Regions from separate parts of the Actinacidiphila glaucinigra genome, predicted to be linked through region 2. Evidence: predicted binding sites of a transcription regulator. Region 2 holds the regulator's gene; the other holds the start of a gene.
The links. The regulator HspR, encoded in region 2, represses chaperone genes until heat shock. The targets are predictions, from matches to a motif close to TTGAGNNNNNNNNNCTCAA.

Region 1 (10,988 bases), 1.4 Mb from region 2:
CGACTGGCCGGGCATCAGGCGCGGCACCGAGTGGACGGTGCCGATGCCGCCGGGGTTGGTCAGCGAGACGGTCACACCGGAGAAGTCGTCCATCGTCAGCTTGCCGACGCGGGCGCGGCGGACGATGTCCTCGTAGGCCTGCCAGAACTCGAAGAAGTTGAGGGTCTCGGCCTTCTTGATGGCCGCGACGACCAGCTGGCGGTCGCCGTTGGGCTTGACCAGGTCGATGGCGAGGCCGAGGTTGACGTGGTCGGGCTTGACCAGCGTCGGCTTGCCGTCCTTCTCCGCGAACGACCAGTTCATCGCCGGCATGATCTTCAGCGCCTGCACCATGGCGTAGCCGATGATGTGGGTGAAGGAGACCTTGCCGCCGCGGGCGCGCTTGAGGTGGTTGTTGATGACGATGCGGTTGTCGAACAGCAGCTTCACCGGGATGGCGCGCACGGACGTGGCCGTGGGCAGCTCCAGCGAGGCGTTCATGTTCTTCGCCACGGCCGCGGACGGGCCGCGCAGCGTCACGTACTCCGGGCCCTTGGGCGCCTCGGTCGCCGGGGCGGCCTTCGCGGTCGGCTGCGGCTGCGCCGGAGTGGGCTTCTCGGCGACGGGCTTCGCCGGAGCCGGAGCCGGAGCCGGCGCGGCGGGCGCGACCGGCGCGGGGGCCGGGGCCTGGGCGGCCGGGGCCGGCGCGGCGGCGGGCGTCACGGGCGGTGCGACCGGTGCTGCGGCAGCGGGTGCGGCCGGAGCGGCCGGCGGCGCTGCGGGGGCCGGCTGAGGCTGGCCCGAGGCGACTGCGGAACCCGTATCCGCCCCCGGCTTGTAATCGGCGAAGAAGTCCCACCAGGCTCGGTCGACCGAGTTCGGGTCCTGGAGGTACTGCTGGTAGATCTCATCGACAAGCCACTCGTTAGGCCCGAATCCCGCGGCAGGGCCCTGGCCCTGCCCATCGGTTTCGGTCGGGACGCTCGAGCTACTGGGGTGTGGCGACACGGCGGCAACCGCCCTCTTCCGCTTCACAAGGTGATGGACAGCGGAAATAAAGGCTACGCCTACCTGAGCGTTTCCTGCAGGCGGGGAGCCCAGTCGTCGCCTAAGTCACATCGGAAAGGCGGTTTCGGGGCGGAGTTTGGCGGGAATGGGGTGCTGAATCGACTGGTCCGGTTGCCTCCGGCAACGTCTGCCCAGGCCGGAGCGTCAAGCCGGCGCCGCGGTGGACCCCGGGAGGGTGACGCGGATCCGGCAGCCGCGGGGGGACTCGGCCACCGCGATGCGTCCGCCGTGGAGGTCCACCGCCCAGCGCGCGATCGCCAGTCCCAGCCCCGTCCCGCCGTCGCCCGGTCCCGCGGTGCCACGGTTGAACCGCTCGAAGACGCGGGTGCGCTCGGACTCCGGTATGCCCGGGCCCTCGTCGAGCACCTCCAGGTCGAGACTGCCGGGGCCGGTGCCGCGGCGCGCGCGGACGGTGACCCGGCCGCTGGGCGGGCTGTGCTTGACGGCGTTGTCGATCAGGTTGGCGACCACCTGGTGCAGCCGCTCGGCGTCCGCGTACGCGGTCAGCTCCGGCGGTGAGACGTCCAGGTGGAGGTGGACGTCCTTGCGCGCCCGCCGGCCCGGGGCCTGGCCGTCCTGCAGTCCGAGGCCGGCCGTCTTGATCACGGCCGAGAGATAGGGCCAGACCTCGAAGCGCTTGGCGTCCAGCGGCACGATGCCGTTGTCCAGGCGGGAGAGGTCCAGCAGGTGGGCGACGAGCAGGCTCAGCCGCTCCGCCTGCTGCAGCGCGGTGCGCATGGTCTCCGTGTCGGCCTCGGAGACCCCGTCGACCACGTTCTCCAGGACCGCGCGCAGTGCCGCGATCGGGGTGCGCAGCTCGTGTGAGACGTTCGCCACCAGCTCCTTGCGGTGCCGGTCGACGGCCTCCAGGTCGGCGGCCATCCGGTTGAAGGTCTCGGCCAGTTCGCCGACCTCGTCGCGGCGCACCGCGGTGACCCGCCGGCTGTAGTCGCCGCGCACCATGGCGCCGGCGGCCGAGGTCATCTCGCGCAGGGGCGCGGTCAGTCCATGCGCCACCAGTTGCGAGATCAGCAGCGAGGCGATGATCGAGAAGATGGTGATGATCCGGATCTCGGTCGCGGAGTGCATCGCCACGAAGACCAGGCCGGTGGTGATCAGCACCGAGGCGAGCACCAGGTACTGCAGTGCCGCCTTGATCGACCGGAAGGGGTCGTACGGCCTCAGCGCGGCCCACACGCGTTCCCGCAGCTTCGGCGGGCGCGGCGCGCTGTAGGGGCTCACGGCGTGGGCGTCTCGAGCGCGTAGCCGACGCCGTGCACGGTACGGATGCGCTCCGCGCCGATCTTCCGCCGCAACGCCTTGACGTGGCTGTCGACGGTGCGGGTGCCGGAGGCGTCCGCCCAGTCCCACACCTCGGCGAGCAGCTGCTCCCGGGAGAGCACCGCGCGCGGCTGCTGGGCCAGGCAGACCAGCAGGTCGAACTCGGTCGGGGTGAGGTGCACGTCGGCGCCCCGGACCCGGACCCGGCGCTGGGCGTTGTCGATCTCCAGGTCGCCGAGCTGCATGTTGGCGCCGCGCGGGTCGCGGGCGGCGATCGTGGCGCGCTCCACGCGACGCAGCAGCACGTGCACCCGGGCGACCAGCTCGCGCAGCGAGAAGGGCTTGGTCATGTAGTCGTCGGCGCCCACGCCGAGCCCGACGAGCATGTCGGTCTCGTCGTCGCGGGCGGTCAGCATCAGCACCGGGACGGGGCGCGAGGCCTGCACACGACGGCAGACCTCCAGGCCGTCGTACCCGGGGAGCATGACGTCGAGGACGAGGAGGTCGGGCTGCCAGGAGGCGGCGGTCTCCACGGCGGCGGGGCCGTCGCCCGCGGTGCGGACCTGGAAGCCCTCGGCCCGCAGGCGTACCGCGATGGCGTCGGCGATCGTCGCGTCGTCCTCCACCACGAGCACGCGGCGCTGCGCACCGGGGGTGGCCGCCACCGCTGCGGCGTCGAGCGTCGTCGGCTGTGTGCTGTCCATGTGGGGTCCCCCATGGTCGTTTGCGTTGCGCTGCAGCGTACGGGGCGGGACGACGCCGCGGCTATGCGGGTTTGGTTGCCAGGTGCACGACATCCGGAACGCCCCGATTCACCGGGATCTCGATGGTCCGGACCTGCGTGAACCGCGCCGACCTCAGTGCGTCGTCGAACGCGGCGGACGGCTGCGCCGACCATACCGCCAGTACGCCACCGGGTTCGAGCCGCTCCCCGCAGGCCGCGAGGCCCGCCGGACCGTACAGACACCCGTTGCCCTCGGTGACCGTCCAGTCCGGGCCGTTGTCGATGTCCAGGCAAAGTGCGTCGTACGTCACGTCCGCGTTCCGGACGTAGGCCACCAGATCACCCTCGACCACGCTGACCCGCGGATCCTCCAGCGCCCCTTCGGAGAAGGCCCCCAGCGGGCCCGCGCGGTGCCAGTCGACCACCGCCCGCTCCCGCTCGGCCACCGCGATCCGCGCCCAGCGCGGCTCGCCCGCCGCCCGCGCCAGGGAGAAGCCCACCCCGAGCCCGCCGATCAGCACCGACAGGCCGGTCCGGTCCGCCGGAAGCGCGGCCAGGGCCGCGTCGACCAGCAGGCGCTCGGAGCGGCCGTCGGAGGTGTCCATCAGGAAGGTGCCGTTGGCGATGATCTCGTAGCGTCCGCCGGTGCGCCGCAGAACCACCTCGCCGAACGGCCCGTCACGCCGGTCGAGCGTGACGGGCCGTTCCTCGTCGTTCGTGTACATGGACCCAGCGTAGTGAGGTGGTTGTGCGGGAAGGCCGGGCCGGGTGTCAGCGGCCGCGGGTGCGCGCCGGGCCCCGGACCGTCACCAGGACGACCCCGCCCGCGAAGAGGACGGCGGCGGTCGCCCAGGCCGCGGGCTGCGCGCCGGGCTGCATCGACCACGCCCACACCGCGGCCGCCCCGCCCGGCGTGCGGGGGGCGGCGAGAAGGACACCCAATCCGTAGACCATCGGGGGCGCCCAGCTCAGGCGGGCACCGAGCAGGACGGCTCCGGCGCAGGCCAGGCCGGTGAAGCCCAGGACTCCCCGGATCGCCGTCTGCGCGCCGAATCCGTGTGCCGCGTTCGGCGCCGCCAGGCCGAGAGAGCAGGCCGACACGATGGTGGCGGTCAGGATGTGTGTCGCGCGCCAGCGCCACCAGGGCAGCGGCGCGCAGTGGTCCAGCTCGGCGGAGGGGCTGTGCAGGCTGCTCACGGTGATCGCCGCGGTCAGGATCGGTAGCAGTACGAACAAGGGGACGCCGCTGGTGCGCTCGAACAGCGGGCGGTGGATCACCCAGCCCGCGATCCAGGTGTTCGCGGTGAGCAGCACGGCCAGGGCGGTCGCGGCTCCCGGCAGACCGCGTGAGCGGGCATAGAGGTAGAAAAGGGACGGCCTGGGGTTCACGGTTCCTCGATCGGTACGGGCGAGTGGGGCGAGGCTGCGGTCGGGTCCGCGCTCAGGGCGCCTTGACCGTGCCGGTGTCGCAGGAGAGGACGGCGCGCAGATAGCGTCCGAGCCAGGCCCGGCGCTGTTCGGCGGGCAGGGCGCGCAGGCGTTCGGCCGCCTGAGTCTCCGCCTCTGCGGCTATGGGGCGCTCCACACCCAGCCAGCTCAGTGCCGCATTTTCGGCTGCGGGGTTGCCCGGGCGGTCGGTGTACCGGTACGGGCAGCCCCGGGAGGCCACGAAGTACGCGAGGTCGCGGTGGAGCATCTCGCCGTCGCCGAGGCGGCTCCGGAAGAGCCCTCCGTAGAGCTCGAACCTGACTTCCCGCGGCGGTGCGGTCTCCGGGGAACCGCCTTCGCGGTAGCGGACGGGCGCGCCGGGCACGCCGTCGAGCCTGGCGTCGATCCGGGCCACCACGGCCTGTACGGCGGGCAGGGCCGAGGCGTGTTCGGCCCGGACGCACACCACCGGTGTGCCCGAGCCGCAGACCTGGGCGGAGGCGGCCGGCACGTGCCGCCACAGGTCGTCACCGCCCCGGCACAGGAGCGACGCGGCAACGACGGCCGCCAGCAGGGGCACGAGGGCGACCGCCCGCCGCCGTGCGTGACCGGCCAGCATCGCGCAGACGGCGAGACCGGCCATCCACACCGCGCAGAGCAGCCCGAACGCCCACACGGGGCGCTCTTCGAAGCCGTAGGCCGCCGGAGTGAGCCATTTGACCGATCCATCGGCGGTCCGGGTGAAGCCCAGCGCCACAAAGCCGACCAGGCCCAGTAGCGGCGCGGCCATCCGCCACCGCAGCGCCCCGCCGACCGCGAAGCCCAGCGCCCCCAGGGCGCCGAACGTCACGACGTCCTGGAACACCATGCTCCAGGAGGGCTGCCCGAAACCGGCGTACGGCCAGATCGCCCCCAGGGTCACCACCGCCGGCAGCAGGTAACCGCAGACCGGCCACAGCACGGCGGGCAGGCACGCCGCCAGGGCCCGCGCGAGCGGCGTCCGGGCCGCCGACGCGAAAAGCTCGCCCGCCCCGCAGCGGTGCTCACGCCCGCCCTGCCAGCACCCCGAAGCCAGCGCCATCGGACCGCCGATCAGCACACCGAAGTGCCGGAGCATCTGCTGTGCGTCGGTCCAGTTGTCCCCCAGCCGGTACCGCTGGACGAACAGGTTGGACGCCACCACGGCCGCGATGACGGCGGCCGCCCACGGTCCCGTACCGTGCCGCAGTTCGGTTCGGGCAAGGGATACCGGCGGGCGCAGAGCGAGGACGGTCATGCCGTGACCCCCCGGTCCGTCCGGAGGCGGTGCCCTCTCAGCACCGCGCTGTAGCCGCGCTCGATCGGGCTGTCCCCGGCAGCGTCACCGTCCCACGCCGCCGCCAGTTCCTGCGGCGTGCCGCGGAAGACTCCCCGTCCGCCGAACAGCAGCGTCACCTCCGTGCAAGCGGCGGCCACGTCCTCCACGAGGTGGGTCGAGACCAGCACGGTCGCGTGCGCGCCCAGCTCCCGCAGCAGGGCGCGGAAGTCGACCCTCTGCTCGGGGTCGAGACCGGCCGTGGGCTCGTCGAGCAGCAGCACGTCCGGGTCGTTGACGATGGCCTGGGCGATGCCCACTCGGCGCACCATGCCGCCGGACAGGGTCTTGATCCGCCGGTCGATCCGGTCCTCGAGACCGACCCGTGCCACCGCCCGCTCGACGGCGTCGGGCACCTCGGCGGCCGGCATCTCCTTCAGCCAGGCCACATAGGCGACGAACTCGCGCACGGTGAACCCCGGGTAGTGGCCGAACTCCTGCGGCAGGTAGCCCAGCCGCCGCCGGATGGCCGTCCGCCCCTGATGCGTCGTCGGGTCGTGGCCGAGCAGCTCTAGCCGCCCGCCCTGGTACGGCGCCACGGTGGCCAGCACGCGTATGAGGGAGGTCTTCCCGGCCCCGTTGGGGCCGAGCAGGCCGTGGACGCCGCGGCCGAGTCGCAGGTCCAATGTGTTCAGAGCGGCGGTGCGGCGGTGCTTGACCGTCAGCTCGCTGACGCTGACGGGATACGCGATGGTCACAGGCGCTCCATGTGGTCGAAGGCGGTACGGCGCAGGGCGAGCAGGAGGACGCAGGAGGCGCCCGCCGCCGCCCACGCCTGCTGTGCGGCACCGGAGAGCAGCAGGTCCCTGGCGGTGGCCGGCGGCCCGCACAGGACCACCGCCGTCACCCACCCGGTCGCCACGATCGCGGCGGCCCGGTGACAGCCGGTCCAACTGCCGAGGACGAGGGTGGCCGCGGTGAGTGTCAGCCCCGGCAGCAGCCAGGCGACGGCGGCGCCCGCCCCCGCCAGCAGCCCTCCGGCGGCTGTGAGCAGCGGCACGCAGGCGGCCAGCACGACACCGGTGCGCACCAGCAGCAGACGCAGCCCCCCGGATGGTGTCGAGGCGGCCAGCTCGTACACCGGGTCGGCGTGCCTTCCGTACGCGAACGCCACCCCGGTCGGCGGCACCAGCGGTGCGAGTAGCAGCAGCCACGGACTGGCGCCCGGGACGGCGACGAAACGCGTCAGCGCCACGGCCGCCGCCACCGCCAGCAGCACCGACGCCAGCCAGGGCGCGCGCGGCGCGTACGCGGACCGCAGGGCGGTCAGCCAAGGGCGCGACCGTACGACGGGCGGGGTCGCGGCGCCCCGGACAGGGGTGCGCGCCACCTGGGCCAGCACCTCCTGCCGCACCTTCGCCAGCGTCGCTGCGCGGGTGCCCGCACGGGCCCACGCGGACACGCGGGCGGCGCAGGCCGCGCACTGCTCCAGATGCTTGTCCACGGACCAGGCGGTGGTCTCCCGCACCGTGCCGTCCGCGTAGGCGGCGGCCACCGCGTCCGGCACGTGCCAGGCGGCCGGGTCGGGGCGACGGATCAGCGGGAGGCGCCGGAGGCGTCCCCGCGCGGAACTGGTCATGCGGTGCCTCCCGCGGGATCAAGGGCGGCCAGCATCGAACGCAGCTCGCGCCGCGCCCGCTGGGCCCGGGTCTTGACGGTGCCCTCGGGGATGCCGAGCAGGCGCGCGGTCTCACGGGTGGTGAGGCCGTCGATCACGGTGGCCCGCAGCACGGCCCGCAGCTCCGGGGAGATCTGGTCGAGCGCGGCGCCCACGTCGCCGTACTCCAGCCCGGCCAGGACGTGCTCCTCGGCGGAGGGGGCGGTGCCGGGTTCCTCGGCGGCCAGCAGGTCGCGGGTGCCGGCCCGCGCCGCGGCGCGGCGGGCGTCCGCCAATCGCCGGGCGGCGATCACCCACAACCAGCCGCCCACGGCTCCGCCGCGGTGGCCCCGCGCCGAGCGCCAGGCCGTGACGAAGGTGTCCTGCAGCACCTCACGGACGGTCTCGGGGTCGGAGCAGCGCCGCGTGAGCCGGGCGTGCAGCCATCCGGAATGGCGGTCGTACAGATCCGCGAGGGCCTGGGCGTCGCCCCGGGCGATCGCGCGCAGGAGCGCGTCGTCCCCGGGGGGCTCGTGGCTCATGGGCCGGAAGAGTCTCACACCCCTCTATCGCCGCCGCTGCCGCCGGCGGTTCTCGCAGGAGCGAGACAGGGGCGCTTGCCGAGCCCCTGCCGGGGTTCGGGGCCGGCCCCGGGCCCCGGACACGGTGCGCCGCGGCCGATCGCTCAGAGCGAACACGGCCTGGGGAACACCAGGGGCATCAGATGCATTGAGTCTGCATAGCTCAACTTGATTGCTTAGGGAGAGATAATGGCTCAGTCGTCTTCGTCGGCGTTCGCGCCGCTCACCCTGCCCGTGCTGCCCCTCGACGACGAGGTGGTCCTGCCCGGCATGGTCGTGCCGGTGGACCTGACCGACGCCGAGGCGCGCGCCGCGGTCGAGGCGGCGCAGGCCGCCCAGCGGTCCGGACAGCCCGGACTCGGCAACAAGCCGCGGGTGCTGCTCGTTCCCCGGGTGGACGGGGACTACGCGGGCGTGGGCACGCTGGGCACCGTCGAGCAGGTGGGACGTCTGTCGGACGGCGATCCCGGTGCCGTCATCCGCGGTGTGAGCCGCGTGCGCATCGGCGCCGGCACGACCGGTCCCGGCCGTGCCCTGTGGGTGGAGGGCACCGAGCTCTCCGAGCCCGCGCCCGCGGAGGCTCCCGGCACCGTCGCGGAGCTCATGAAGGAGTACAAGGCCCTGGCCACCAGCTGGCTGCGCAAGCGCGGCGCCTGGCAGGTCGTGGACCGCGTCCAGCAGATCGAGGAGGTCTCGCAGCTGGCGGACAACGCGGGCTACTCCGGCTTCCTCAGCACCAGCCAGCGCATCGAGCTGCTGGAGACCGTCGACCCGGTCGCACGGCTGCGGCTGGCCACGCAGTGGCTGCGTGACCACCTGGCCGAGCAGGACGTCGCGGAGACCATCCGCAAGGACGTCCAGGAGGGCATGGAGAAGCAGCAGCGCGAGTTCCTGCTCCGGCAGCAGCTGCAGGCCGTCCGCAAGGAGCTGGCCGAGCTGAACGGCGACCCGGAGGACGAGGCGGACGACTACCGTTCCCGCGTCGAGGCCGCCGACCTCCCTTCGAGCGTGCGTGAGGCCGCCCTGAAGGAGGTCGAGAAGCTGGAGCGGTCCAGCGACGCGTCCCCCGAGGGCAGCTGGATCCGTACCTGGCTGGACACCGTCCTGGAGCTGCCGTGGAACACCACGACCCAGGACGCCTACGACATCCCCGGCGCGCGGGCGGTGCTGGACGCCGACCACGCGGGCCTGGAGGACGTGAAGGAACGCATCACCGAGTACCTGGCCGTGCGCAAGCGCCGCACCGACCGCGGTCTGGGCGTCGTCGGCGGTCGCCGCGGCGGTGCGGTGCTGGCCCTGGTCGGCCCGCCCGGCGTGGGCAAGACCTCGCTCGGGGAGTCCGTGGCCCGCGCGATGGGGCGGAAGTTCGTGCGCGTCGCGCTCGGCGGCGTCCGCGACGAGGCGGAGATCCGCGGCCACCGGCGCACCTACGTCGGCGCGCTGCCCGGCCGGCTGGTGCGCGCCATCAAGGAGGCCGGGTCCATGAACCCGGTGGTCCTGCTGGACGAGATCGACAAGGTGGGCTCCGACTACCGCGGCGACCCGGCCGCGGCCCTGCTGGAGGTCCTGGACCCGGCCCAGAACCACACCTTCCGGGACCACTACCTGGAGGTCGAACTGGACCTGAGCGACGTGGTGTTCCTCGCCACCGCCAACGTCCTGGAGGCCATCCCCGAGCCGCTGCTGGACCGTATGGAGCTGGTGCGGCTGGACGGCTACACCGAGGACGAGAAGGTCGTCATCGCCCGCGACCACCTGCTGCCGCGCCAGCGCGAGCTGGCCGGGCTCGGCGAGGACGAGGTCACCGTCGACGACGCGGCCCTGCGCAAGCTGGCCGGGGAGTACACCCGCGAGGCGGGCGTGCGCACCCTGGAGCGGTCGATCGCCCGCATCCTGCGGAAGGTCGCGGCCAGGCACGAGCTCGGCGAGCGCGAGCTGCCGTTCACGGTGACCCCGGAGGACCTGCGGGAGCTCATCGGGCGGCCGCACCACGTGCCGGAGTCGGCGCAGGACCCGCAGGAGCGGCGCACGGCGGTGCCGGGCGTGTCCACGGGCCTGGCGGTGACCGGCGCGGGCGGCGACGTCCTCTACATCGAGGCGTCGCTGGCCGACCCGGAGACCGGCGGCAGCGGGCTGCAGCTCACCGGGCAGCTGGGCGACGTGATGAAGGAGTCCGCGCAGATCGCGCTCTCCTTCCTGCGCTCGCACGGCGCCGAACTGGAGCTGCCGGTCGGCGATCTGAAGGAGCGCGGCGTCCACATCCACGTCCCCGCGGGCGCGGTCCCCAAGGACGGCCCGAGCGCGGGCGTCACCATGACCACCGCGCTGGCCTCGCTCCTGTCGGGGCGCCGGGTCCGCACCGACGTGGCGATGACCGGGGAGGTGTCGCTGACCGGGCGGGTGCTGCCGATCGGCGGCGTCAAGCAGAAGCTGCTGGCGGCACACCGCGCCGGGATCACCACCGTGGTGATCCCCAAGCGGAACGAGGCGGACCTGGACGACGTCCCCGCCGAGGTCCTGGAGAAGCTGGAGGTCCACGCGGTCTCGGACGTCCGGCACGTGCTGAAGCTCGCCCTGGAGCCCGCCGTCACCGGCGCGGACTCCGGCCTGGAGGACGGCCCCGCGCCGTCGGCGGCGGAGCCCTCGGTCGCGGCCTGAGCAAGGCCCTGACCGGGTGAACGGAGAGCGGCCCCTCCCACGGCCTGAGGAGGGGCCGCTCTCCGTGCGTGCGGCCGGCGGCGGGACACCAGGTGTGGGAAGTGCCCCTGGTCACGCCGTTGGTCCGCGCCTGCGAAATACTGGGGGCGCTGCGCACACGGCGGCCGGAGACGAGACGTTTTCACGACGGAAGGCGGGTGACCAGGTGGCCGGAACCGCCGGCTCCCCCAGGGAGGCGGATCCCGTGATGGAGGCGCTCGAACGCGAGCTCACCGTCCTGTTGCGGCGTGCCCGCGCCTCCTCCGGAGAGATGGCCCG
Region 2 (10,988 bases):
CAACGTCTTCGCCTCGCATCTGCTGATGCCCGCGGAGGAGTTGACGCGTGCCACGGCGGAGGAGGCGGCGGAGGGCGGGCTCTCCGACGCCGGCTTCGAGCGGCTGGTCGTGCGCTTCCGGGTGTCACCGAGTGCGCTGGCGGCCCGGCTGCACCAGCTGGGGCTCGTCGACGCCGCGCACCGCAAGCAGCTGCGCGCCCTCACCACGGAGGCCTGCCACCTGCTCGCGGGCGCCGGCGACGCCTACCAGAAGCAGGCCTCGCGGGCCTCGGCGGAGCGCTTCCCGCCCCGTGTCGCCTCGGAGTTGTACAAGGCCTACCTTGCGGGGGAGACGACCCTGCGCCCGCTGGCCGCACTGCTGGACACGGACGTGGAGCGGCTGCACGAGCTCCTCGCGCCCGAACCGCCCCCGGGCAACGGCGTCGAGCAGCAGGACGCGGAAGAAGGGGATCCGGTCTTCCAGCCATGACCACGTGGTGGTTCCCCGACAACACCGTGCTGTGCAACTTCGCGGCCGTCGACCGGCTGCTCCTGCTGGAGAAGGTGCTGGACGGCCGCGGCCGCTGGACCCAGGCCGTGGCCTGGGAGGCCGCCCGCTCCGCGCGCTTCCTGCCGCGGCTGGCCGGGCTGGGGGAGGCCGGATGGCTCGGCGAGCCCGTGGAGATCACCGACGGCACCGAGTTGCGGGAGGTCGACCGGTTGCGCCGGGCCGTCTTCGGCGGCTCGTCCCACCAGCCGACCAAGCACCTCGGCGAGGCCGAGACATGCGTGCTGATCACCCGGCGCCGCGAGTTCCGGGGCTCGGTCTGGATCACCGACGACCGCTCGGCCCGCGACTTCGCGCGCCGGCGCGGCATCACCACCAAGGAGACCTTCGACCTGGTGCGTCAGGCGTGCGCAGAGGGGTTCGTGCCCGCGGCGGAGGGCCACCGCCTGCTGGAGGCGATGGTCGCCTCGGGGCGCCATCTGCACCACGTCTCGCGCGGCCCCGCCGACCTGCTCCCCTAGTAGGCCGTGCCGCCACATGAGCGGCGGCCGTTCACTCCGGCCGCTTGGGCCGCCACACCACCAGCGCGGAGGTCTGCTGGACGTCCTGGTAGGGCACCAGGTCGCGCCGGTACGAGGCGTGGACGGCGGCCTCGCGCTGCTGCATGGCCACCGCCGCGCCCTCGAGGGCCGCGGAGAGCTCGGCGACCCGCGACTGCAGGGCCGCCACTTGGTTCTCCAGTTCGATGATGCGCTTGATGCCGGCCAGGTTGATGCCCTCGTCCTGGGAGAGGCGCTGGACCTCGCGCAGGAGTTCGATGTCACGAGCCGAGTAACGGCGGCCGCGCCCGGCCGTGCGGTCGGGCGAGACCAGGCCGAGGCGGTCGTACTGGCGCAGGGTCTGCGGGTGCAGCCCCGAGAGCTGGGCCGCCACCGAGATGACGTAGACGGGGGATTCGTCGGTCAGCTCGTACGGGTGGCGACCCCGACCGCCACGCATGCCGCCGCTCGTGTTCATCGGGTCAGACTCCCTTCGCGGCCTGGAACAGCTCTGCCCGCGGGTCGGTGTCCGCGGTCGCCTCCCGGTACGCCTCAAGGGCGTCCAGCGCCTTGCCCTCGGTGGCCGCCGGGACGGCGACCTCGATCGAGACCAGCAGGTCCCCGCGGCTGCCGTCCTTGCGGACCGCGCCCTTGCCGCGGGCCCGCAGGGTGCGCCCGTTGGGCGTGCCCGGGGGCAGCTTCAGGGTCACGGGGGGACCGCCGAGCGTCGGGACCTTGATCTCCCCGCCCAGCGCCGCCTCCACGAAGGTGACGGGCACGGTGACGGTGAGGTTGTCGGCCTTGCGGCCGAACACCGGGTGCGCGTCGACGTGCACGGTGACGTAGAGATCGCCGGCCGGGCCCCCGCGCTCACCCGGCGCGCCCTTGCCGCGCAGCCGGATGCGCTGCCCGTCGGTGACGCCGGCCGGGATGCGCACCTGCATGGTGCGCGCCGAACGGGCCCGGCCGCTGCCGTTGCAGACCTCACAGGGGTCCTGCGCGATCAGGCCGCGGCCCTTGCAGTCCGTGCACGGGTCGGTGAGCGAGAAACTGCCGCTGCCGCCGCGCGAGACCTGGCCGGTGCCGACGCAGGTCGGGCACACCCTGGGCGTGCCGTTCTTGTCGCCGGTGCCGGAGCAGGCCTTGCAGGGGGCCTGGCTGGTCATCTTCAACGGAACGGTGGCGCCGTCCACGGCCTCGGTGAACTTCAGCGTCACCTCGGTCTCGATGTCCTGGCCGCGCCGCGGCTGGGTACGGGTGGTGGCGCCGCCGCGGTTGAACAGACCGCCGAACACGTCCCCGAGGCCGCCGCCGAAGCCGCCGCCCTGAGGGGGTGCGCCGCCGGGGCCACCACCGAAGAGGTCACCGAGGTCGAAGCCGAACCCGCCCGCGCCGGCCGGGCCGGCGCGGAAGCCGCCGTTGCCGAAGAGGGCGCGGCCCTCGTCGTACTCCTTGCGGCGCTTGGGGTCCGACAGGACGTCGTTGGCCTCGGAGATCTCCTTGAAGCGCTCCTCGGCCTTGGCGTCGCCCTTGTTGGCGTCCGGGTGGAACTCGCGGGCGAGCTTCCGGTACGCCTTCTTGATCTCCGCCTCGGTGGCGTCCTTCGGGACGCCGAGGACCTTGTAGAGATCCTTCTCGAACAAATCCCTGCTGATACTCATCCCCGGCGTCCCTCCTTCCTCACATGACCCACGTCAGCCCTGTTCGGGGCCACCGTTCTCCTCGTCCGCCGTGTCATCGTCCTTCTGCGGGCCCTGCGTGCCGGGCTGGGGCTCGGCGACGGCCACCCGCGCGGGGCGGATGGTGCGTTCACCGATGCGATACCCGGGCTGCAGGATCTGCACGCAGGTGGTCTGCGTGACGTCCGGCGAATAACTGTGCATCAGGGCCTCGTGCACCAGCGGGTCGAAGGGCTCGCCCTCCTTGCCGAACTGCTGCAGGCCCAGCTTCGCGGCCACCGTCTCCAGCGACTCGCCGACCGACTTGAAACCGCCGACCAGCTCCTTGTGGTCCCGGGCGCGACCGATGTCGTCGAGCACCGGGAGCAACTCGGTGAGCAGGTTCGCGACCGCGATCTCGCGGACCGCGATGCGGTCCCGCTCCACCCGGCGGCGGTAGTTCTGGTACTCCGCCTGGAGCCGCTGGAGGTCCGCCGTGCGCTCACCGAGCGCCGTCCGTACCTGGTCCAGCTGCGCCTGCAGAGCGACGTTGGCATTCGCGTCCCCGGCCGGGCCCGCCGGGCCCGCCTGGTCGGCGGGTCCGGCGCCGGGCCCCGCCTCGCCGGGGGACTCCCCCGGCGAGGTGGAACCGGCCTCGGCAGAGGGGACGACAGGCTCCTCCTCGAAGCCCGGGGTCTCCTCCGTCACGCGGCACCGTCCTTCTTGTCCTCGTCGACGATCTCGGCGTCGACGACGTCGTCGTCGGCCTGGGCCCCGCCCTCGGCACCGGCGGCACCGGTCGCGCCGCCCTCGGCCTGGGCGTTGGCGTACAGCGCCTGGCCCAGCTTCTGCGAGGTGGCGGCGACCTTCTCGGTTGCCTCGCGGATGGCGGCGGAGTCCTCGCCCTTCAGCTTCTCCTTCAGGTCCGCGACGGCCGCCTCGACCTCGGTCTTGACGTCACCGGGGACCTTGTCCTCGTTGTCCTTGAGGAACTTCTCGGTCTGGTAGACGAGCTGCTCGGCCTGGTTGCGGGTCTCGGCGGACTCACGGCGCTTGTGGTCCTCCTCCGCGTACTGCTCGGCCTCGCGCATCATGCGGTCGATGTCGTCCTTCGGCAGCGCCGAGCCACCGGTGACCGTCATGCGCTGCTCCTTGCCGGTACCGAGGTCCTTGGCGGAGACGTGCATGATGCCGTTGGCGTCGATGTCGAAGGCGACCTCGATCTGCGGGATGCCGCGCGGGGCCGGCGGGAGGCCGGTCAGCTCGAACATGCCGAGCTTCTTGTTGTACGCCGCGATCTCGCGCTCGCCCTGGTAGACCTGGATCTGCACCGACGGCTGGTTGTCCTCGGCCGTGGTGAAGATCTCCGAGCGCTTGGTCGGGATCGTGGTGTTGCGCTCGATCAGCTTGGTCATGATGCCGCCCTTGGTCTCGATGCCGAGGGACAGCGGGGTCACGTCGAGGAGCAGGACGTCCTTGACCTCGCCCTTGAGGACACCGGCCTGGAGCGCGGCGCCGATGGCGACGACCTCGTCCGGGTTGACGCCCTTGTTGGCGTCCTGACCGCCGGTCAGCTCCTTGACGAGCTCGGCGACGGCGGGCATACGGGTCGAGCCGCCGACGAGGACGACGTGGTCGATCTCGGAGAGCTGGATGCCGGCGTCCTTGATCACGTTGTGGAACGGGATCTTGCAGCGCTCCAGCAGGTCCGTGGACAGCTGCTGGAACTGGGCGCGGGTGAGCTTCTCGTCCAGGTGCAGCGGGCCCTCGGCGGACGCCGTGATGTAGGGCAGGTTGATCGAGGTCTCGGTGGACGAGGACAGCTCGATCTTCGCCTTCTCGGCGGCCTCGCGCAGACGCTGCAGCGCCATCTTGTCCTTGGACAGGTCCACGCCGTGACCCGAGGCGAACTGCTTCACCAGGTAGTCGACGATGCGCTGGTCCCAGTCGTCACCACCGAGGTGGTTGTCGCCGTTGGTGGCCTTCACCTCGACGACGCCGTCGCCGATCTCCAGCAGCGAGACGTCGAAGGTGCCGCCACCGAGGTCGAAGACGAGGATGGTCTGGTCGTCCTTGTCCAGGCCGTACGCCAGGGCGGCGGCCGTGGGCTCGTTGACGATGCGCAGGACGTTCAGACCCGCGATCTCGCCGGCCTCCTTGGTGGCCTGGCGCTCGGAGTCGTTGAAGTACGCCGGGACGGTGATGACCGCGTCGGTCACCTTCTCGCCCAGGTACGCCTCGGCGTCCCGCTTCAGCTTCTGCAGGATGAAGGCGCTCATCTGCTGCGGGTTGAAGTCCTTGCCGTCCAGGTTGATCTTCCAGTCGGTGCCCATGTGGCGCTTGACCGACCGGACGGTCCTGTCGACGTTGGTGACGGCCTGGCGCTTGGCGACCTCGCCGACGAGCACCTCGCCGTTCTTGGCGAAGGCGACGACGGACGGCGTGGTCCTGGCACCCTCGGCGTTGGTGATGACGGTGGGCTCGCCGCCTTCGAGAACGCTGACGACGGAGTTAGTCGTGCCCAGGTCGATGCCGACCGCACGTGCCATGGTGGAATCCTCCAGCTGCCTACTTGAGTGGAACTGGCTCAAGGGTGCCGCACACCTCCGTTCCTGTCAACAGACCTGAGCCGTGGCGACTCAACTTATGGGCCACCCCTCCGCGCACAGACGGCCACGCCGAGCGACCGCGGGCCCCGCCGTACGCCTCCGCGGGCCCGGGAGACCCGCCGGTCCCCGGGGACCCGGGAGCCCGGGGAAGTCGGGGGAGTCAGGGGAAGGCACCCCTCAGCGACACAGATCACCGGCGGCGCGGCTACGCACGTGCGCCGATACTGGGTAGTCTCAGGAGAACCGAATAAGTTACTGCTTAGTATTCAGCCGGGCACAGCCCCGAGCCTCCCCTCTCGCAGGTCCGAGGAGCCCCGAAATGCAAATGGCCGCGATCATCGTGTCGCTGGTACTCGCCGTGATCGGCGTTGCGCTGTTCAGCCGCGCCATCGCCCAGATCTACCGGTTCGTACGACTCGGCCAGGACGTCCCCGCGGACACCCGCACGGACGACTGGCGGGCACGCACCGTCACGGTGGTCCGGGAGTTCCTCGGCCACACCCGTATGAACCGCTGGGGCGTGGTCGGCGTCGCGCACTGGTTCGTCGCCATCGGCTTCTTCTCGCTCGTGCTCACCCTGGTGAACGCCTTCGGCCAGCTCTTCCAGGCCGACTGGGTGCTGCCGGTCATCGGCCACTGGCTGCCGTACGAAGTGTTCGTCGAGTTCATCGGCCTGATGACCGCGCTCGGCATCCTCACGCTGATCACGATCCGCCAGCTGTCCCGGCCGGGCCGGGCCGGCCGCAAGTCCCGCTTCGCGGGCTCCAACACCGGCCAGGCCTACTTCGTCGAGTCCGTCATCCTCATCATCGGCCTCGCGATCATGACCCTGCGCGGCCTGGAGGGCGCCCTGGCGGAGGTGCACGGCTACGAGGCCGCCTACTTCGCGTCGTACCCGCTGGTCGCGGCCTTCAAGGGGCTGAGCGTCGGCACGCTGCAGAACCTGGTCTACCTGACCGCGATGATCAAGATCGGGACGTCGTTCGTCTGGATGATCGTGGTCTCGCTCAGGACCGACATGGGCGTCGCCTGGCACCGCTTCCTGGCCTTCCCCAACATCTGGTTCAAGCGGAACGCCGACGGCGCCGTGGCGCTCGGCGCCCTGCTGCCGATGGCATCCGGCGGCAAGCCCATCGACTTCGAGGACCCGGGCGAGGACGACGTCTTCGGCGTCAGCCAGGTGGAGCAGTTCTCCTGGAAGGGCATCCTCGACTTCTCCACCTGCACCGAGTGCGGCCGCTGCCAGTCGCAGTGCCCCGCCTGGAACACCGGCAAGCCGCTCTCCCCGAAGCTGCTGATCATGTCGCTGCGCGACCACGCGCACGCCAAGGCGCCCTACCTGCTCGCCGGCGGCGGCAAGACCGCGGAGGGCGAGGAGAAGGCGAGCGAGGAGCAGCTCGCCGGCGTCCCCGCCGCCGCCCTCGCCGAGGCCGAGCGCCCGCTGATCGGCACCGCCGAGGAGAACGGCGTCATCGACCCGGACGTCCTGTGGTCCTGCACCACCTGCGGCGCCTGCGTCGAGCAGTGCCCGGTGGACATCGAGCACATCGACCACATCGTCGACATGCGCCGCTACCAGGTCATGATCGAGTCCTCGTTCCCGTCCGAGGCGGGCACGATGCTCAAGAACCTGGAGAAGAAGGGCAACCCCTGGGGCCTGCCCAAGAAGCAGCGGCTCGCCTGGGTCAAGGAGGTCGAGTTCGAGGTCCCCGTCGTCGGCGAGGACATCGAGGACCTCACCGAGGTGGAGTACCTGTACTGGGTCGGCTGCGCCGGCTCCCTGGAGGACCGCGCCAAGAAGACCACCAAGGCCTTCGCCGAGCTGCTCCACATCGCGGGCGTCAAGTTCGCGATCATGGGCGGCGAGGAGAACTGCACCGGTGACTCCGCCCGCCGCCTGGGCAACGAGTTCCTCTTCCAGCAGCTCGGCGCCGAGAACGTCGCCATGCTGAACATGGCCTTCGGCGAGGACGACGAGGACGACAGCACCAGGAAGCCCAAGGCGCAGAAGAAGATCGTCGCCACCTGCCCGCACTGCTTCAACACCCTGGCGAACGAGTACCCGCAGCTCGGCGGCGAGTACGAGGTCGTCCACCACACCCAGCTGCTGCAGCACCTGGTCGACGAGGGCAAGCTCGTCCCCGTCACCCCGGTCGAGGGCATCATCACCTACCACGACCCCTGCTACCTGGGCCGCCACAACAAGGTCTACACGCCTCCGCGCGAGATCATCGCCAAGGTGCCGGGCCTGCGGAACGAGGAGATGCACCGCCACAAGGAGCGCGGCTTCTGCTGCGGAGCCGGCGGCGCCCGCATGTGGATGGAGGAGCGGATCGGCAAGCGCATCAACAACGAGCGCGTCGACGAGGCGCTGTCCCTCAACCCGGACATCGTCTCCACCGCCTGCCCGTTCTGCCTCGTGATGCTCTCCGACTCCGTCAACGGCAGGAAGAACGAGGGCAAGGCCAAGGAGTCGCTGCAGGTCGTCGACGTCTCCCAGCTCCTGCTGGACTCCGTCAGGACCCCGCTCGACCCCGACGGCGAGCCGGAGACGGCGGACGAGCCGCAGCCGGAGCCCGCGAAGTAGCGCCTCCCGCGGACGCACATGGGAACGCCGGTGGGCGCGTACGGATCCCGTACGCGCCCACCGGCGTTCGTGTGCTCCTCCCGCTCCCCCGGCGCCCTCAGTCGCCGATGCCGGACTGCCGCAGCAGCGCCGCGAAGGAGACCGGGTCGAACAGCTTCTGCAGGTCGGCCTGGGACACCGCCTTGCCGTCGATCTTCACGTAAGGGGTACCCGTGGCACCGCTCTTGACGAAGGCGTCCTCGGACGCGGTCACGAAGTCCGCGTGGGACTGCTTCCGCACCGCGGAGTCGAAGGCCGCCCCGCGCAACCCCTTCACCTTGCCGGCGAGTTCCAGCAGGTAGGCGTCGGTGAACCCGTCCACCTGCTCCTGCGGCTGGTTGGCGTAGAGCAGCTCGTGGTACGTCGCGAAGGCGCCGGTGCCCGCCTCCACGGACGCGCGCAGGGCGCCCGCGGCCTTCTTCGAACCGCTGCCCTTGAGGTTCTCGTCCAGGAACGAGGCCAGGGTGTACTGCAGCTTGACGTCACCGGCCTTCGCCAGCGCCGCCAACTGGGGCCCGGCGGACGCCTCGAACGCCTTGCAGATCGGGCAGCGCGGGTCCTCGTAGATGTGGACGGTCCTCGGCGCCGCCGGGTCGCCCACCGTGATCGTCGTCCCGTCCGACTCCAGACGCGCGGGCAGCGCGGCCAGCACCGCGGGGTCCGCCTTCACCGGCACGTCGCCCACGGCGGAGGACGCGGCGGGGGAGCTCGCGGCGGCCGGCGCGTCCGGGGAACCGGAGTCGGTGGTCAGCAGCCCGCAGCCCGTCACCGCCAGGGCCACCAGCCCCGCGACCGCCGCGCCCGCCGCGGCCCGCGCTGAGGTGCGCGCGGTCCCGCGCGCGGCATTCCGTACGGCCCTGACAACCATCGGCACTTCCCGTCCCTTCGGATCCGCTACGCCCCGAACGGTAGGGCTTCGCGGGCCCGCGTGCCCAACCGCGCACCGGCCGTCCGGCGCTCCCACGCGCAGCCGTTCACCGCTCATACACCTGTACACAACCTTCCGGCCGCCCGGAGTGTCACACAGTCACCAGTTCCTCACCCGATGGGAGCCGCCGTGCGTGTCCGCGTCCTCGCCCTTGCCCTCACCGCGACGGCGGCCTGCCTCGCCCTGCCCTCACAGGCCGCCGTGGCCGCGTCACCCGCCAAGCCGTACGACTTCAACGGCGACGGCCACCCCGACCTCGCGATCGGCGTACCGGACGGCACCGCGGCCGGCAAGAAGGCCGCCGGGTACGTCGCCGTGATCCCCGGCTCCGCGAGCGGCCCCCGCACCTCGGCCCGCACCACCGTCAGCCAGTCCACCGCGGGCATCCCCGGCTCCTCCGAGACCGGCGACCGCTTCGGGGCCCGGCTGACCAGCGGCGACCTCGACAGGAACGGCTACGCGGACCTGATCGTCGTCGCGTCCGGCGAGGACCGGTCCGCCCTGGAGGACACCGGCCGCATCACCGTCCTGTGGGGCAGCGCCTCCGGCTTCACCCGCGGCACGATCCTGCCCGGGTCGGGCGCCTACAAGGGCACGGGCTTCGCCGGCCTCGCCGCGGCCGACGTCAACGGCGACGGAAACCTCGACATCGTCACCGGCAACAGGGGCGACGAGAGCGGCGGCCTCTCCGCGGCCCTGGGCCCGTTCGCCCCCGGCCGGGCACCGGCCGCCCTCACCACCGTCACCGACGACGGCATCCCCCACTTCGTCGAGCGCATACGCCTCGCGGTCGGCGACATCGACGGCGACGGCCGCACGGACGTGGCCGTGGCGTACAACGGCCTCGAAGGCGGCGGCACCGCCTACCTGCGCGGCACCCCGGCCGGCCTCGTCCGGGCACCGTCCTGGTACGGCGAGACCACGGGCGAGTCCCTGGCGGTCGGCGACTTCGACGGGGACGGCCGCGCGGACCTCGCCGTCGGCCTCGCGGCCTTCGGCGCCCACGACACCGAGGAGCCGTGGGTGCCCGAGCACCCGCTGCCCACCCGTACCGGCGGCATCGTCCGCGTCCTGTACGGCAGTGCCCAGGGCCCCGCCGCCGCACGGCTCCCGGTGGACCTCGACCAGAACACGGCGGGCGTGCCCGGCAGCGACGAGGCCGGCGACCGCTTCGGCCTGACCCTGGCGGCGGCTGACCTCACCGGCGACGGCCGCGCGGACCTCGCGGTCGGCGTGCCCGGCGAGGACATCGGAACCGTGGTCGACGCGGGCAGCGTGACCGTGCTGCTCGGCTCCCCCTCCGGCCTGACCACCGCCGGTTCCCGGGCCGTCCACCAGGACACCGCGGGCGTGCCCGGGGGCGGCGAGCGCGGCGACGGCTTCGGCGGCGCCACCGGCTGCGGGCTCCTCCTGCGCGACCTGAACCGCGACGGGCGCGCCGACCTGGCCGTCGCCGCCACCGGCGAGGACGCGGGCAGCGGCCGCGTGTGGACCCTGCGCGGCACCACCACCGGGATCACCACCACGGGTTCGGCCGCCTTCTCCGCGGCGAGTCTCGGGCTGCCCGGTCCGACCGGCGGCCTGTCCTTCGGATCGACGCTCTGCCCCTGAGGCGCGGCCGCCCCACAGGTCACTCGAAAAAAGTTTCGTCCCGCACGCAACCCTCCGGGCCGGCCGGCGGTCTGAGTTGCGCCAACCGCGCCCGCCGTCCGGCCGAACATCCGGTGAACGGGCGCGGCGGCCCCTCTACAGACTGCGGATGCCCTCGGCATCCCCCGCATGCACAGGAGAACACCCGCATGCACAAGCGCACCCGGGTCGCCATCGCGGCCACGGCCGCCGCGGCGCTCACCAGCGGCCTCCTCGCCCTCACCGCGATCCCCGCCGCCGCCACCGGCAGCGGCGACAAGGCCGACTTCAACGGCGACGGCTACGCCGACGTCGCCTTCTCCGCCGGCAACGCCTACGTCAGCGGCCTCAAGGGCGCCGGCCAGGTCGTCGCCCTCTACGGTTCGTCGAACGGCCTCACCGCGGCCCGCCGCAGCGTCGTCAGCCAGAACACCTCCGGCGTCCCCGGCAGCGCCGAGAAGGGCGACGGCTTCGGCTGGATCACCGCCATCGGCGACTTCAACAGCGACGGC

Region 1: lon (endopeptidase La) is a predicted target of HspR. The motif match lies at 8,161-8,179, and genes of this name have one in related genera.

What each region holds. Positions count from the first base shown of each region.
Region 1 covers NZ_CP109144.1:3,455,083-3,466,070, reverse strand. The annotation lists gene OIE69_RS15095 (multifunctional oxoglutarate decarboxylase/oxoglutarate dehydrogenase thiamine pyrophosphate-binding subunit/dihydrolipoyllysine-residue succinyltransferase subunit) at 1-987, opposite strand, end outside; gene OIE69_RS15090 (HAMP domain-containing sensor histidine kinase) at 1,192-2,289, opposite strand; gene OIE69_RS15085 (response regulator transcription factor) at 2,286-3,032, opposite strand; gene OIE69_RS15080 (spermidine synthase family protein) at 3,094-3,777, opposite strand; gene OIE69_RS15075 (hypothetical protein) at 3,824-4,441, opposite strand; gene OIE69_RS15070 (hypothetical protein) at 4,494-5,756, opposite strand; gene OIE69_RS15065 (ABC transporter ATP-binding protein) at 5,753-6,532, opposite strand; gene OIE69_RS15060 (zf-HC2 domain-containing protein) at 6,529-7,413, opposite strand; gene OIE69_RS15055 (RNA polymerase sigma factor) at 7,410-7,973, opposite strand; gene lon (endopeptidase La) at 8,202-10,670, shown strand; gene OIE69_RS15045 (MarR family winged helix-turn-helix transcriptional regulator) at 10,918-10,988, shown strand, end outside.
Region 2 covers NZ_CP109144.1:4,817,910-4,828,897, reverse strand. The annotation lists gene OIE69_RS21625 (ImmA/IrrE family metallo-endopeptidase) at 1-469, shown strand, start outside; gene OIE69_RS21620 (hypothetical protein) at 466-1,008, shown strand; gene OIE69_RS21615 (heat shock protein transcriptional repressor HspR) at 1,040-1,504, opposite strand; gene dnaJ (molecular chaperone DnaJ) at 1,509-2,687, opposite strand; gene grpE (nucleotide exchange factor GrpE) at 2,721-3,392, opposite strand; gene dnaK (molecular chaperone DnaK) at 3,389-5,233, opposite strand; gene OIE69_RS21595 ((Fe-S)-binding protein) at 5,613-7,880, shown strand; gene OIE69_RS21590 (thioredoxin domain-containing protein) at 7,978-8,787, opposite strand; gene OIE69_RS21585 (FG-GAP and VCBS repeat-containing protein) at 8,977-10,458, shown strand; gene OIE69_RS21580 (FG-GAP and VCBS repeat-containing protein) at 10,647-10,988, shown strand, end outside.